Regions from separate parts of the Streptomyces sp. NPDC058239 genome, predicted to be linked through region 4. Evidence: riboswitches for the same ligand, from Rfam matches in the RefSeq annotation. Region 4 holds a riboswitch; each other region holds the start of a gene.

Region 1 (3,641 bases), on a different contig from region 4:
CCGACGGACGCAGCACGGACGCGCTCGGGCTGAGCATCCCCGAGAGCGCAGCCGTCGCCCGGGCACTCGGCCTGCGCGACGCGGTCAATCTTGACGGCGGCGGGTCGACCACCATGGTGGTCGACGGAGAAGTGATCAACGACCCGTCCGACGCGGCCGGTGAACGCCCCGTCGGGGACGCGCTGCTGATCCTGCCCGACCGGGGCTGACCGAGCCCGGTCCGAGAAGGCCCGAGCCAGCGACCACCCACCGTCAGGAGCCGCCATGACCGCCATACCGATCCGCCGAGCCCGCCTCCTGCTCGTCCTTGCCGCGCTGCTGCTCACTCTGGCGTCGATACCGGCGGCGCCGGCCACCGCGTCGACGGTGTCACCCGCCGCGGAAGCGGGCGGGCTCGGGCCCTCGACCCGGGGTGCAGAGGTCGTCGCCTTCACCCAGGTAGCCGACCGGCAGGTCGACTTGTCGGTCCGTTCACCGGCCCTCGGCGGCCGGACGGTGAACGTGCGTCTGCTCACGCCCGATGGCTGGGACCCCAGCGACCGGAGCCGGCACTGGCCGACCCTCTGGCTGCTGCACGGCTGCTGCGGGGACTACACGTCGTGGACCAGCCAGACCGACGTCGCGCGGACCGACAGCCTGCGCGACGTCCTCGTGGTCATGCCGGAGGCCGGCTGGAACGGCTGGTACAGCGACTGGTGGAACTACGGCCAGGGTGGTGACCCGGCGTGGGAGACCTTCCACACCAAGGAGCTGCGCCTCCTCCTCGAGCACGACTGGGGGGCGAGCAGGAACCGCGTCGTGGCGGGACTTTCGATGGGTGGCCAGGGCGCCCTGCTGTATGCCGCCCGGCACCCCGGGATGTTCAAGGCAGCTGCGGCGTACTCCGGCTCTGTGCACCCGCTGCTCAACGACGAGTCGATGAACCGCATCATGGGTTTCTTCGCCGGTCAGGGCAACGACCCGCTGAGGGTCTGGGGCGACCCGGTCGCGCAACGTGATGTCTGGGCGGCCCACGACCCGTTCCACCTGGCCAAGCGCCTCAAGTCGATCCCCGTCTACCTGTCCTGCGGCGACGGCACCACCGGCCCCTTGGACCCGCCGGGCACCACGAGCGCGCTCGAAGCGGACTTCAACAGGCAGAACCAGGCCCTTGCGAGCGAGCTCGGACGCAACGGCGCGAAGCACGTGACCACCCACTTCTACGGACCGGGGACCCACGGCTGGGCGTACTGGCAGCGTGAGTTGCACTCCTCGCTGCCGATGCTGCTCCACGCTCTGCGGGCCGACGGCTGACCGGCCATGTGCCGAGATCATCCGCCCGGGCATCTCCGCCGCGCCATGGTCGGCCGTGTATCGGACGAGCCCCCGGCCGGGCGGGGGAGAGCGTGGGATCGTCACCGGTTACGGAGAGCTCGTCCGCATGCTGTGCCATTCCACCACCGGCTCGGCCCGAGTGTCCCGCCCCCGAAACCGCATGTCGCCCGGCCTTCGCTGGAAAGATTCGGTCCATGAACGACAGCACCCCTGCCCAGAGGGCCCGCGAGCTGCTCACCCAGGCATCCCAGCACCCGGTTGCCAGTCCTCAGCGCGACGCGCTGGTGGCCGAAGCCGCCGTGTGGGCACGGCTGGAGCACGCAGCTGTCATGGAGCATCACACGGCCGCAGCGGTCGACATCGAGTCCGCCCTGGCCTCCTTCGCCGACCCCGTGCAGAAACTCGGCAGCGAGCTCGGCAACCTGACCGAGCACATCAAGCTCGGCCAAAGGTGAGCGAGCACGCCGAGGGAGGGCATGGCGGGGGTCACGTGCTGCGATGACGGTGAGGCGCTGGAGCAGGCCGCGGGGCGGGGTGCTCTTCGAAACCGCTGAACGCCGACTCGCGGAAGGCCGTCCTCGTGCTGTGCGCCGACGGCCTCCTCCGGACACCGGACCGGGAGCGCCCCGCCCTCGCGCCGCGCGGATCAGCGACGAGGGCGGCCGCGGGGGGTGACCCGGCTCACCTCCCGCTGGGGCTCCCATCACGACGTCGACGGCAGACCATCCGGGCCGAGCAGCCCCTTGCTCCTGTCGGAGATCCTTTCGGAGTACCGGTCCCGGCGAGGTGAGGGCCGGAGCGATCGGGTTAGTCTGTCCGTCGTACCGGACACGGGGTGCCCCATCCGAGGGCTGAGATCACACCCGTCGAACCTGAACCAGTTCGTACTGGCGGAGGGATGTCTTCCATGCCTTTGGTGCATGCATCCGGCGGTCTGCCCGCCGACGGCCGACCGGCCGTTTTCGACGGACGGATGCCGACGGCCCCCGGCGACCTCCGTGTGGAAGCGCACGGTATAGAGCCGGTCCCCGAGAGCAACCGCTACGGCGGTCCCGGGCGCCTGTTCACCGTATGGTTCGCTCCCAATCTGACCATGACCGGCGTGTTCACCGGCACCGTCGGCATCGCCCTCGGCCTGGACTTCGCAGCCGCGCTCACCGCCGTCGTGCTGGGCACCGTGCTCGGCGCGGTGCCCACCGCCTACCTGGGCACTTGGGGGAGCCAGACCGGTGCCGGGCAGCTGCCGCTGGCCCGGCTCGCCTTCGGCCGCGGCGTGGCGGTGCCCGGCATCCTGCAGTGGCTGTCCTCGGTCGCCTGGGACGCGCTGATCGGGCTGTTCGGCGGGGACGCGCTCGCGCGGCTGTGCGGCTGGCCGTTCTGGCTCGGTGTCCTGGTCATGCTGGTGGCCCAGGGCGCCCTCGGCGTGCTGGGCTACGAGGCCATCCACCGGCTTCAGATCGTCATGACCTTCGTACTCGCCGCCGCATTCGCGCTGATCGCCTGGCGACTGCTCGACGGTGTCCACCCCGCCGGCACCGGTACCGCGCACGGCGCCGACCAGGTCGGCGCGTTCGTCCTGACCAGCACCATCGCGCTGAGTCTGACCCTGTCCTGGGCTCCGTACGCCAGCGACTTCAGCCGCTACCTGCCGCGCACCACCTCGCGCCCACGCATGTTCTGGTGCACGCTGCTCGGCCTCGTGGTGTCCTTCGTCGCCGTACAGACACTCGGCCTGTGGGGTGCCTCGGTGCTGACCGACCAGACCGCCGCGGGCGTGGACGAGCTGCTGGGCGGCGGGGTGCTGGGCGCGTTCGGACTGCTCGCCGTGGCGCTGGCGGCCCTCAGCAGCAACGCCATGAACGACTACAGCGGTTCCCTGGCGCTGCAGACCGTGGGAGTGCGCCTTCCGCGCCCGGCGGCTGCCGCCCTCGCCGCCGTGCTCGGCTTCCCTCTGGTGCTGTGGATGCACGCCGCCGACACCACGGCCCGCTTCCAGAACGTGCTGCTGTTCGTCGGCTACTGGATTCCCGGTTTCGTGGCGATCGTCGTCGTCGACTGGCTCGCCCGGGCCCGGGCGCGGGGCGGCGCCGCGATCGACCTCGCCGTCGAGACCACCCGGGCACAGCCCGGATGGCCCCCGTTGCTGGCGTTCGTCGTCGCCTTCGCCGCCGCCGTGCCGTTCATGGACACCAGTCTGTATGTGGGCCCGGTGGCGGCTGCCCTGCACGGCGCCGACCTCTCGTACTACGTGGCGTTTCTCGTGGCCCTGGCGGTATACGCGCCGCTGCGGCTGCGTCACCGACCGCAGGACTGACCGCCGTCGGCCG
Region 2 (3,641 bases), on a different contig from region 4:
CGGGCCAGCCGGGCGGTCAGCACGGCCTCGCCCGCGGTGAAGCAGCCCGCCGTGTTCGGCAGTACGCGGATGGAGAGCCGCTGGAGCACGGAGAGCACCGAGCCCTGCACGGTCGGATCGAGGCGGCGCATCGCGACGGTGGTGAGCTCGGTACCGGAGGCGGTCAGGGAGCGTTCCAGCACGTCGAGGCTGGGCGCCCCGCCGGTTCCCATGATCAGCCGGGAGCCGAAGGCGGTGTCGCCGAGGGTGAAGAGGTCGTCGGACATGGTCAGCCTCCCTGGACCGCGGTCAGGACCTCGACGCGGTCACCGTCACCGAGTGCGGCGGTGGACCACTGGCCGCGCGGGACGACGGTCTCGTTGACGGCGGCCGCGACGCCGGAGTGCGCGGCGGTCAGGGTGGCGACAAGGGTGTCCAGGGTGGTGCCCGCGGCGAGGAGACGGACCTCGCCGTTCACGGACACGGAGAGGGGCGCGGAATCGGTCATGCGGGCTGCTCCTGACGTACGGAGACGGCGGCGGACGAGAAACGGTGCGGGGTGAAGGGGCGGGCCACCTCGGGCAGCTCGCCTGTGGTGAGGAACTCCGCCATGACGTCGCCGGTGACGGGGGTCAGCAGCACCCCGTTGCGGTGGTGGCCGGTGGCGAGGTGGAGGCCGGGCAGGGCGGTGGGGCCGAGCAGCGGGGCGTTGTCGGGGGAGGCGGGGCGCAGACCGGCCCGGGTCTCGGTGAGCGGCAGCTCGGTGATGCCGGGCACCAGCTCGTGGGCGTCCCGCAGCAGCTCGTAGACGCCGCCCGCGGTGACGGTGGTGTCCCAGCCCATCTCCTCGCTGGTGGCGCCGACGACCAGTTCGCCGTTCTCGCGCGGTACGAGATAGACATGGCTGCCCCGAACCACGGCCCGGACCGTCCGGGTGAGGAACGGTGCGTACGCGGCGGGCACGGTCAGCCGCAGCACCTGTCCCTTCACCGGCCGGACCGGCGGCACGACCTCGTCCGGCAGCCCCGGGAGCCGGCCGCTGAGGCTGCCCGCGGCGAGTACGACCTGGTCGGCGGCGAGCTCCGTACCCCCGGCGAGCACGGCTCCGGCGGCCCGGTCGTGTGTCACCGTCAGGCGTTCCACCCATCCGCGATGGAAGATCACCCCGGCCCGCTCGCAGGCGGTCAGCAGTGCGGCGGCCAGCCGGCGGGGATCGATCTGGTGGTCGCCGTCGACCCGCAGACCGCCGCGGACGCCCGGCGCGAGCATCGGCTCCAGGCGGCGGCATTCGCGGCCGGTGAGCCACTCCGACTCCAGGCCCGAACGCTGCTGCAGGGCGTGCAGATCCCGCAGATGGGCACGGTCGTCGGAGTCCAGCGCGACGGCCAGGGTGCCGCAGGCGCGAAAGCCCGTCCCCTGTCCGCTCGCCGCCTCCAGCTCGGCCGCGAAGGCCGGATAGCGGGCGGCCGAGGCGACATTGAGGCCCAGCAGCATCTGTTCGCCGTAGTGGAGTTCGGTGACGGCGGCCAGCATGCCGGCCGCCACCCGGGCGGCTCCGCCACCCGGTTCGGGATCGACGACCGCGGTACGCAGTCCGCGTTGCGCGGCCCGCCAGGCGGTCACCAGACCGATGATCCCGCCCCCGACGACAAGGACATCGGATCCGTTTCCGTTGCGAGAAGAACGCATGGGCGTCCAGCCCCTCCCTTCGCCGGCATGACCCGGATCAGGTTCGTACGGTCGAAGGCCGCCCCAGCCTCCCTCTCAGCCCGGTGCGTCCGGGCTCCCGCGAGTGTTTTACGTCGCCACCCTAGACCCCGTCCCCCGGACCGGGTAAGGGAGCAGCCACCGTGGCCCGTTCGCTCGACGGACTCGTTCTCTCACCGGTCGCCGACCAGGCCCCGGGACAGGTCGGTACCCGTACCCGCTTCACGTACCACGAGAAGGACGGCCAGGTCTGGGCCGAGTACGCGGGCGGCGACGTGGTCCGCGGCCATCTCGTCGGTACCCGCGTCGACGACACCCTCGACTTCCTCCCCCATGGCCTCAAAGGCATGGGAGGTGCCCCTCCGTCCAGCTGAAGCAGGACGGCACGACATCCTCCGGTCACTGTGTCTCCACTGTCGTCGACCTCGCGGACGGCCGGGTCCGGCTGGACGAGCGGTGGGAGTGGGAGTCGCAGGAGGGCAGTGGTACGAGCACGGTCGAAGAGTTCCCCTCTTCCTGACGAACCGTCAGATGCTTAAGGTGTACGGGTGAGCGAGCAGCAGCAGTCAGAGCAGCCGGACCGGCAGGCAGGACGCCGTGTCGTCATCGTCGGCGCGGGCATGGCAGGCGTGCAGACGGCGGTGGCCCTGCGGGAACAGGGCTTCACCGGCTCCGTCGCCCTGATCGGCGCCGAACCGCACCAGCCCTACGACCGGCCCCCGCTGTCCAAGGCGGTACTGCTCGGCAAGGCCGAGGACTCCGCCTTCGACGTCGACTTCGAGGCGCTGGACATCGATCTGCAGCTGGGCCGCGAAGTCACCGGTGTACGACCGGGCGCGCATGAGCTGGACACCCCGTCAGGACCCGTTGCGTACGACGTCCTGGTGATCGCGACCGGCGCCGAACCGGTTGTCCTGCCCGGCGCCGAGGGTGTTCCCGGCGTCCATCTGCTGCGCACCCTCGACGACGCGGCACGGCTGCGGCCCGTACTCGACGGGCAGCACGGCGTCGTGGTCGTCGGCGCGGGCTGGATCGGCGCCGAGTTCGCCACCGCGGCCCGCGCCGCGGGCTGCGAGGTCACCGTCGTCGAGGCCGCCGACCGGCCCCTCGCGGACGCGATGCCCGCCGAGGTCGCCGCCCCGATGACCGCCTGGTACGCCGAGAGCGGCGCCGAACTCCTCACCGGAGCCCGGGTCGCCCGCATCGAACCCGGCCGGGTGATCCTCGCGGACGGCCGCACGATCCCGGCCGGAGCGGTCGTCGTCGGAATCGGCGCACGGCCCGCCACGGGCTGGCTGGCCGGCTCCGGTATCGCGCTCGGCCCCGACGGATCGGTGACCGCCGACGGGGCGCTGCGCACCTCGCTCCCCGATGTGTACGCGGTCGGTGACTGCGCCTCGTTCCCCTCCTTGCGGTACGGCGAACGCCTTCTCATCCACCACTGGGACAACGCCCTCCAGGGCCCTCGGACCGCCGCCGCCAACATCATCGGGGCGGGGGCCGAGGACGGCCCGGCGCCGCAGACGTACGACCCCGTGCCGTACTTCTGGTCCGAGCAGTTCGACCGGTTCGTGCAGTACGCGGGCCACCACGGGAGCGCCGACACCCTGCTGTGGCGCGGCGATCCGGCCGGTCCCTCCTGGTCGGTGTGCTGGCTGCGGGACGGCGTCCTGGTCGCGGTCCTCGCCGTCGGCCGGCCACGCGATCTGGCGCAGGGGCGCAAGCTCATCGAGGCGGGGGTCCGGCTCGATCCGGCACGGGCCGCCGACCCCTCCGTACCGCTGAAGTCGGCGACCCTCTGACGGCGTACCCCGACCCCCGTACGGTCGGCCCGGCTACCGACTGTCGGTCCGGGATGGCACGCTTGTCCCTGTGACCGAGATTGACGCAAAGATCGATGCTCTCGTCCCTGCCTGGCTCCACCTTCCCGACATCGCCGAAATGCTCGATGTCGA
Region 3 (3,641 bases), on a different contig from region 4:
TCTTCGTCGGTGTGATCGCCGTCGCCGTCGTCGTGGGCCTGTGGGAGCTCACCTCCCGGCTGCAGGAGCGCAAGGGCATCAAGGCGCCGCTCATCCCGCTGGCGGTCGGTGGCGCGGCGATGGTGGTGGCCGGGTACGCACGGGGCGCCGAGGGCGCCTGGGTGGCGATGGCGCTGACCGCACTCGCGGTGCTCGTCTGGCGGATGACCGAGCCTCCCGAGGGCTACCTCAAGGACGTTACGGCCGGCGTGTTCGCCGCGTTCTACGTACCGTTCCTGGCCACCTTCGTCGCCATGCTCCTGACTGCGGACGACGGCCCTCAGCGGGTGCTCACCTTCCTGCTGCTGACCGTGGTCAGCGACACGGGTGCGTACGCCGTCGGCTGGCGCTTCGGCAAGCACAAGCTCGCGCCGCGCATCAGCCCCGGAAAGACCCGCGAGGGCCTGTTCGGGGCCGTCGCCTTCGCGATGGTCGCCGGTGCGCTGTGCATGCAGTTCCTGATCGACGGCGGTTCCTGGTGGCAGGGACTGCTGCTGGGGTTCGCGGTCGCGGCCAGTGCCACTCTCGGTGACCTGGGCGAGTCGATGATCAAGCGGGACCTCGGGATCAAGGACATGGGCACGCTGCTGCCGGGCCACGGCGGCATCATGGACCGGCTGGACTCGCTGCTGCCGACCGCCCCGGTGGTCTGGCTGCTGCTGGTGCTGTTCGTGGGTTCCGGCTGATCCCCGAGTTCTGCCGCCCTGACCTGGGCTTTTGCGAGTGAGGGTCCGTTGTCCACAGGGCGGCGGGCCCTCACTGTTCTGTCTGCGACACTGGATGAACCATGCCTAAGCCCGGAGAACTCACTTTCGTCGCGCCCCGCGGAGCCAAGAAGCCGCCGCGGCACCTCGCCGACCTCACGCCCGCCGAGCGCAAGGAAGCCGTCGCCGCGATCGGCGAGAAGCCGTTCCGCGCCCAGCAGCTCTCACAGCACTACTTCGCGCGGTACGCGCACGACCCGGCAGAGTGGACCAACATCCCGGCCGGTTCGCGGGACAAGCTCGCCGAGGCGATGTTCCCCGACCTGATGTCGGTGGTCCGCCACATCAGCTGTGACGACGACACCACCCGTAAGACGCTGTGGAAGCTGCACGACGGGACGCTCGTGGAGTCCGTCCTGATGCGCTACCCGGAGCGGGTGACGATGTGCATCTCCTCGCAGGCGGGATGCGGGATGAACTGCCCGTTCTGCGCCACGGGGCAGGCCGGTCTCGACCGCAATCTGTCGACCGCGGAGATCGTCCACCAGATCGTGGACGGCATGCGCGCGCTGCGCGACGGGGAGGTCCCCGGTGGTCCGGCGCGGCTCTCCAACATCGTCTTCATGGGCATGGGCGAGCCGCTCGCCAACTACAACCGGGTGGTCGGCGCGATCCGCCGGCTGACCGACCCCGAGCCGGACGGGCTGGGGCTCTCGCAGCGCGGGATCACCGTGTCCACCGTGGGCCTGGTGCCCGCGATGCTCCGCTTCGCCGACGAGGGCTTCAAGTGCCGTCTCGCCGTCTCCCTGCACGCACCGGACGACGAGCTGCGCGACACGCTCGTCCCGGTGAACACGCGCTGGAAGGTGGGCGAGGTGCTGGACGCCGCGTGGGAGTACGCGGAGAAGTCCGGCCGCCGCATCTCCATCGAGTACGCGCTGATCCGGGACATCAACGACCAGGCGTGGCGTGGTGACCGGCTCGGCCGGCTCCTCAAGGGCAAGCGTGTGCACGTCAACCTGATCCCGCTGAACCCGACGCCCGGCTCCAAGTGGACCGCCTCGCGGCCCGAGGACGAGAAGGCGTTCGTCGACGCGATCGCGGCACACGGAGTGCCGGTGACCGTGCGGGACACCCGCGGCCAGGAGATCGACGGGGCCTGCGGGCAGTTGGCGGCAGCCGAGCGCTGAGGCCGGAACGGCCCGTGTAGCCTGGGCCTGAAATCAACTTCATATTCCGACAGGGGAGCGCCACAGCGCTGAGAGTGCGGCACCGAGAACAGGTCGGCCGCAGACCCTCTGAACCTCGCCCGGGTCATTCCGGGTAGGAAGTTCGGTCATCAACTCATGCTGTTGCGCCCTGCCCGCTTTTCCAGGGGCAGGGCCGCGTCTCTTCCTGGCCAAAACCCAGGAGGAATCCACAATGAGCACCACACGCAGAACCAAGCAGCTTGCGGCGACGGCTGTCGCCGCCGCGCTCGGCGTCACGGCACTTGCCGGATGCGGGAGCTCCGACAAGTCGGACTCCGGTTCCGGCGGTACGAAGAGCTCCGGTTCGAAGACCGTGACTCTTGTCAGCCATGACTCCTTCAACGCCTCCAAGGATGTGCTCAAGGAGTTCACCGAGGAGACCGGCTACACCGTCAAGGTGCTGAAGAGCGGTGACGCGGGTGTCGCGCTCAACCAGGAAATCCTGACCAAGGGCTCCCCGCGGGGAGATGTGTTCTTCGGTGTCGACAACACCCTGCTCTCCCGCGCTCTCGACAGCGGTCTCTTCACGCCGTACGAGGCGAAGGGCATCGATCAGGTGGCGGCCGGCACCCAACTGGACGCCGAGCACCGGGTCACCCCGATCGACACCGGCGACATCTGCATCAACTACGACAAGAAGTACTTCGCCGACAAGAAGCTCGCGCCGCCGCAGTCCTTCGACGACCTGGCGAAGCCCGAGTACAAGAACCTCCTCGTCACCGAGAACGCCGGGACCTCCTCGCCCGGCCTCGGCTTCCTCCTCGGCACCGTCGCCACCTACGGCGAGAAGGGCTACCAGGACTACTGGAAGAAGCTGAAGAGCAACGGCGTCAAGGTCGTCGACGGCTGGGAGCAGGCGTACAACGAGGAGTTCTCCGGCTCCGCGGGCGGTAAGAAGGCCAAGGCCGACCGGCCGCTCGTCGTCTCGTACGCCTCCAGCCCGCCCGTCGAGGTGCTGTACGCGAAGCCGCAGCCGGCCGAGGCCCCGACCGGGGTCGCCACCGGGACCTGCTTCCGTCAGATCGAATTCGCGGGTCTGTTGAACGGCGCGAAGAACGAGGCGGGTGGCAAGGCCCTGCTGGACTTCCTGATCAGCAAGAAATTCCAGGAGGACATGCCACTCAACATGTTCGTGAACCCGGTCACCAAGAGCGCGGAACTGCCGGAACTCTTCACGAAGTTCGGTGCGACGGTGGACAGGCCGGCGACCGTCGCCCCCGACGAGATTTCCAAGAACCGTGAGCAGTGGGTTCAGTCGTGGTCCTCGCTCGTAGTGAAGTAGCGAAGACCCCCGTACGCGGAACGGACGCGGGCGGGAGGGGCGAGCACGGGAAGAGCGAGCACGGGGAAGGGCCGCGCGGGAAGAGGCCGCGCGCCTGCTCCGGGCACGCGAACTCGGCGCGCGCAAAGGCGTGGCGCGCGAGCGCGGTGCGGCTCGGCCTGATGGCCGTGCCCGTCGCGTTCTTCGCGCTGTTCTTCGCCTACCCCGTCGCCGCGATCGTCGGCCGTGGACTGAAGGTGGACGGGGGCTGGCAGTTCGGCCGGATCGGCGAAGTGCTGACCCGGCCGGACATTCGCGACGTCCTCTGGTTCACCACCTGGCAGGCGCTCGCCTCGACCGCGCTGACCCTGCTGATCGCGCTGCCCG
Region 4 (3,641 bases):
ACCGCATCCCGAAGATCGGCTACAGCCGGCCGGACTTCACCAGCCCGGACGACGGCCCGGCGGCGGGCCCCCGCCCGACATTCACCAGCCCGGACTTCACCAGCCCCGACTTCGGCGGCCCCGAGCACGAGTTGGACTGACCGGGTCCGGGCACCGGGCCCGTACCGACGACGGGACGCCGTCCCGAGAAGCCCTGGCCTCTCGGGACGGCGTCCCCTTGTGCGCGTCCCACTCAGTCCGCGATCGGCAGATAGACCCGGTTGCCGGCCGCCGCGAACTCCTTGGACTTCTCCGCCATGCCCGCGTCGATCTCCGCCTGGGAACCGCCGTGTTCACGACGGATGTCCTGGGAGATCTTCATCGAGCAGAACTTCGGGCCGCACATCGAGCAGAAGTGCGCCGTCTTCGCCGGCTCGGCCGGCAGCGTCTCGTCGTGGAACTCCCGAGCCGTGACCGGGTCGAGAGCCAGATTGAACTGGTCCTCCCAGCGGAATTCGAAACGGGCGTCGGAGAGCGCGTCGTCCCAGTCCTGCGCCCCCGGGTGCCCCTTGGCGAGGTCCGCCGCATGGGCCGCGATCTTGTACGTGATGACGCCGGTCTTCACATCGTCCCGGTTGGGCAGGCCGAGGTGCTCCTTGGGCGTGACGTAGCAGAGCATCGCCGTGCCCCACCAGGCGATCATCGCCGCACCGATGCCCGAGGTGATGTGGTCGTACGCCGGGGCGACATCGGTGGTCAGCGGGCCGAGCGTGTAGAACGGCGCCTCCTCGCAGATCTCCTGCTGCAGGTCGATGTTCTCCTTGATCTTGTGCATCGGGACATGGCCCGGGCCCTCGATCATGGTCTGGACGCCGAACCGCTTGGCGATCGTGTTCAGCTCACCGAGCGTGCGCAGTTCGGCGAACTGGGCCTCGTCGTTGGCGTCGGCGATCGAGCCGGGGCGCAGCCCGTCGCCCAGCGAGTACGTCACGTCGTACGTGGCGAGGATCTCGCAGAGCTCCTCGAAGTGCTCATACAGGAACGACTCCTTGTGGTGCGCGAGGCACCACGCCGCCATGATCGAGCCACCGCGGGAGACGATGCCGGTCTTGCGGCGGGCGGTCAGCGGGACGTAGGGCAGGCGCACGCCGGCGTGGACCGTCATGTAGTCGACGCCCTGCTCGGCCTGCTCGATGACGGTGTCCTTGTAGATCTCCCAGGTCAGCTCCTCGGCCCGGCCGTCGACCTTTTCGAGGGCCTGGTAGAGGGGAACGGTGCCGATCGGCACGGGGGAGTTGCGCAGAACCCACTCACGGGTGGTGTGAATATTGCGGCCGGTGGAAAGGTCCATGACCGTGTCGGCGCCCCAGCGCGTCGCCCATGTCATCTTCTCCACCTCCTCCTCGATGGAGGACGTCACCGCGGAGTTGCCGATGTTGGCATTGACCTTCACCAGGAACCGCTTGCCGATGATCATCGGCTCGATCTCGGGGTGGTTGACGTTGGCCGGCAGCACGGCCCGGCCCGCGGCGATCTCCTCGCGCACCACCTCGGGTTCGACGTTCTCCCGGATCGCCACGTACTCCATCTCCGGGGTGATCTCGCCCCGGCGGGCGTACGCGAGCTGGGTCACCGGCCGCCCGTCCCGGCTGCGGCGGGGCAGGCGCGGGCGGCCGGGGAAGACCGCGTCGAGGTTGCGCAGCCCGCCACGCGGCGGGGTGTGCTTGAGCCCGTCGTCCTCGGGTCGGGCGGGGCGGCCCGGATACTCCTCGGTGTCGCCGCGCGCGATGATCCAGCTCTCCCGCAACGGTGCGAGCCCGCGCCGGACATCGGTCTCGGTGGTGGGATCGGTGTACGGGCCCGACGTGTCGTACAGCGTCACGTCCTTGCCGTTGGTGAGGTGCACCTGACGGACCGGCACCCGGAGGTCGGGGCGTGAGCCCTGGACGTACCCCTTGTGCCAGCCGATGGACTTCCCGGCCTCGTCGCTCTGGTTCGAGGCAGGCGTGCGTGCGTCCGATGTGGTCATGAGACCTACTCCCTACGCCGGCATTACCCGGTAACAGGTTCGGCGGTCGGCGCAGCCTCCTCCCGTACGGATGTACGGATATCAGCGCCCTCTCAGCCCGGTGCTCCGAGCTCCCGCGTGTGCAAAGGTTCCTCCACGCTAGCGCCCTGTCCGGCGTAATGAACAGAGGGCCCTTCTCTTCTTGCAATGATCGGCCGGTGACGTCCCCCCATACCGACCCCGAACCGCAGGGCCATCAGCACGGCCACTCGCACAGCCATGGCCCTGCCGAGCCCGTCTCCAAACATCTGCGCAAGGTCATCGCGGCCGTGCTGATCCCGTTCGCCACCGCGGTCGTCGTCTGCCTGGCGGTGCTCTGGCCGGGCGGCGCGCCCCCGCACGAGCGGACCGGTGTCGGTTTCGACCGGCAGACCCAGCAGGGAAAGGTGGTGAATATCGACAAGGTGAACTGCAAGGACGTGAACGCCGCCCAGACACCCATCAGCGGCGAGACCACCCCGCCGTCGGGTAGCGGGCCCGGGCTGTGCGAAAAGGCCACGGTCGAGGTGACGACCGGTCACGACAAGGGACGGACCTTCGTCGAGATCGTTCAGCCGGACGCACCCCGTCAGTTGCACGAAGGGCAGGGCGTGATCGTGGCGTACGCCCCCGACGCACCCCATGATCTGCAGTACTCGGTGACGGATGTGAACCGGAAGTTCCCGATGACGCTGCTGGCCGGGATCTTCGCCCTGGTCGTGATCGCGGTGGGCAGGATGCGTGGGGTGATGGCACTGGTCGCGCTCGCCGTGTCGTTCGCCGTGCTGACCCTGTTCATCCTCCCGGCCATCCTCCAAGGCTCGAATCCACTGCTCGTCGCGGTGGTCGGGGCAAGTGCGATCATGCTGATTGCGCTCTACATGTGCCACGGCCTGACCGCCCGCACGTCGGTCGCGGTGATCGGCACACTGATCTCACTGCTGCTGATCGGGCTGCTCGGATCTCTTTTCATCGGCTGGGCGAGCCTGACCGGCAACACCGACGACAGCACCGGCCTCATCCACGGCCTGTACCCGCACATCGACATGAGCGGTCTGCTGCTGGCCGGTGTCATCATCGGCTCGCTCGGAGTACTCGACGATGTGACGGTCACCCAGACATCGGCGGTCTGGGAGCTGCACCAGGCGAACCCGACGATGGGTGCCCGGGGGCTCTACCGGGCAGGGATCAGGATCGGGCGCGATCACATCGCCTCGGTCGTCAATACGCTGGTGCTCGCCTACGCGGGCGCCGCACTGCCGCTGCTGCTGCTGTTCTCGATCGCCCAGAGCAGCGTGGGGACGGTGGCCAACAGCGAGCTGGTGGCGGAGGAGATCGTACGAACGCTGGTCGGCTCGATCGGACTGGTCGCCTCGGTGCCGGTGACGACGGTGCTCGCTGCGCTGGTCGTCTCCGCGGACCGCACAGGGGCCGGCGCGGAAGCCGGAGCTTCGGCACCTGTACGGACCGGGAAAGGCCGTCGTCGTAGGACGAAGCCTTGAACGCCTCCATACGGAGAGCGATTCACCCATTCAGCAGGTGTTGTGTTCGACCGGGGGGCCGGTCGGCGGCGCCGCGCTCCTCAGCCGGCGTTCTGTTCCTCGGCGAGGATCCG

What was found. Region 4 has a riboswitch for thiamine pyrophosphate ahead of thiC (phosphomethylpyrimidine synthase ThiC). Riboswitches for the same ligand answer to the same signal wherever they lie in the genome.
Region 1: linked by a shared signal. The riboswitch ahead of ACFVYE_RS15560 (purine-cytosine permease family protein) and the one ahead of thiC (phosphomethylpyrimidine synthase ThiC) in region 4 are both predicted to bind thiamine pyrophosphate.
Region 2: linked by a shared signal. The riboswitch ahead of thiO (glycine oxidase ThiO) and the one ahead of thiC (phosphomethylpyrimidine synthase ThiC) in region 4 are both predicted to bind thiamine pyrophosphate.
Region 3: linked by a shared signal. The riboswitch ahead of ACFVYE_RS22545 (thiamine ABC transporter substrate binding subunit) and the one ahead of thiC (phosphomethylpyrimidine synthase ThiC) in region 4 are both predicted to bind thiamine pyrophosphate.

What each region holds. Positions count from the first base shown of each region.
Region 1 is NZ_JBHVWS010000011.1:108,241-111,881, reverse strand. It holds gene ACFVYE_RS15575 (phosphodiester glycosidase family protein) at 1-209, shown strand, start outside; gene ACFVYE_RS15570 (alpha/beta hydrolase) at 265-1,293, shown strand; gene ACFVYE_RS15565 (hypothetical protein) at 1,509-1,769, shown strand; TPP riboswitch at 2,136-2,230, shown strand; gene ACFVYE_RS15560 (purine-cytosine permease family protein) at 2,222-3,628, shown strand.
Region 2 is NZ_JBHVWS010000001.1:412,363-416,003, reverse strand. It holds gene ACFVYE_RS01930 (thiazole synthase) at 1-266, opposite strand, end outside; gene thiS (sulfur carrier protein ThiS) at 269-487, opposite strand; gene thiO (glycine oxidase ThiO) at 484-1,668, opposite strand; TPP riboswitch at 1,666-1,779, opposite strand; partial or broken gene ACFVYE_RS01915 (hypothetical protein) at 1,830-2,206, shown strand; gene ACFVYE_RS01910 (NAD(P)/FAD-dependent oxidoreductase) at 2,235-3,488, shown strand; gene ACFVYE_RS01905 (Rv2175c family DNA-binding protein) at 3,559-3,641, shown strand, end outside.
Region 3 is NZ_JBHVWS010000021.1:52,400-56,040, reverse strand. It holds gene ACFVYE_RS22555 (phosphatidate cytidylyltransferase) at 1-725, shown strand, start outside; gene rlmN (23S rRNA (adenine(2503)-C(2))-methyltransferase RlmN) at 827-1,933, shown strand; TPP riboswitch at 1,975-2,091, shown strand; gene ACFVYE_RS22545 (thiamine ABC transporter substrate binding subunit) at 2,166-3,275, shown strand; gene ACFVYE_RS22540 (ABC transporter permease) at 3,437-3,641, shown strand, end outside.
Region 4 is NZ_JBHVWS010000028.1:38,302-41,942, reverse strand. It holds gene ACFVYE_RS26910 (hypothetical protein) at 1-140, shown strand, start outside; gene thiC (phosphomethylpyrimidine synthase ThiC) at 233-2,008, opposite strand; TPP riboswitch at 2,001-2,135, opposite strand; gene ACFVYE_RS26900 (YibE/F family protein) at 2,206-3,528, shown strand; gene ACFVYE_RS26895 (SsgA family sporulation/cell division regulator) at 3,609-3,641, opposite strand, start outside.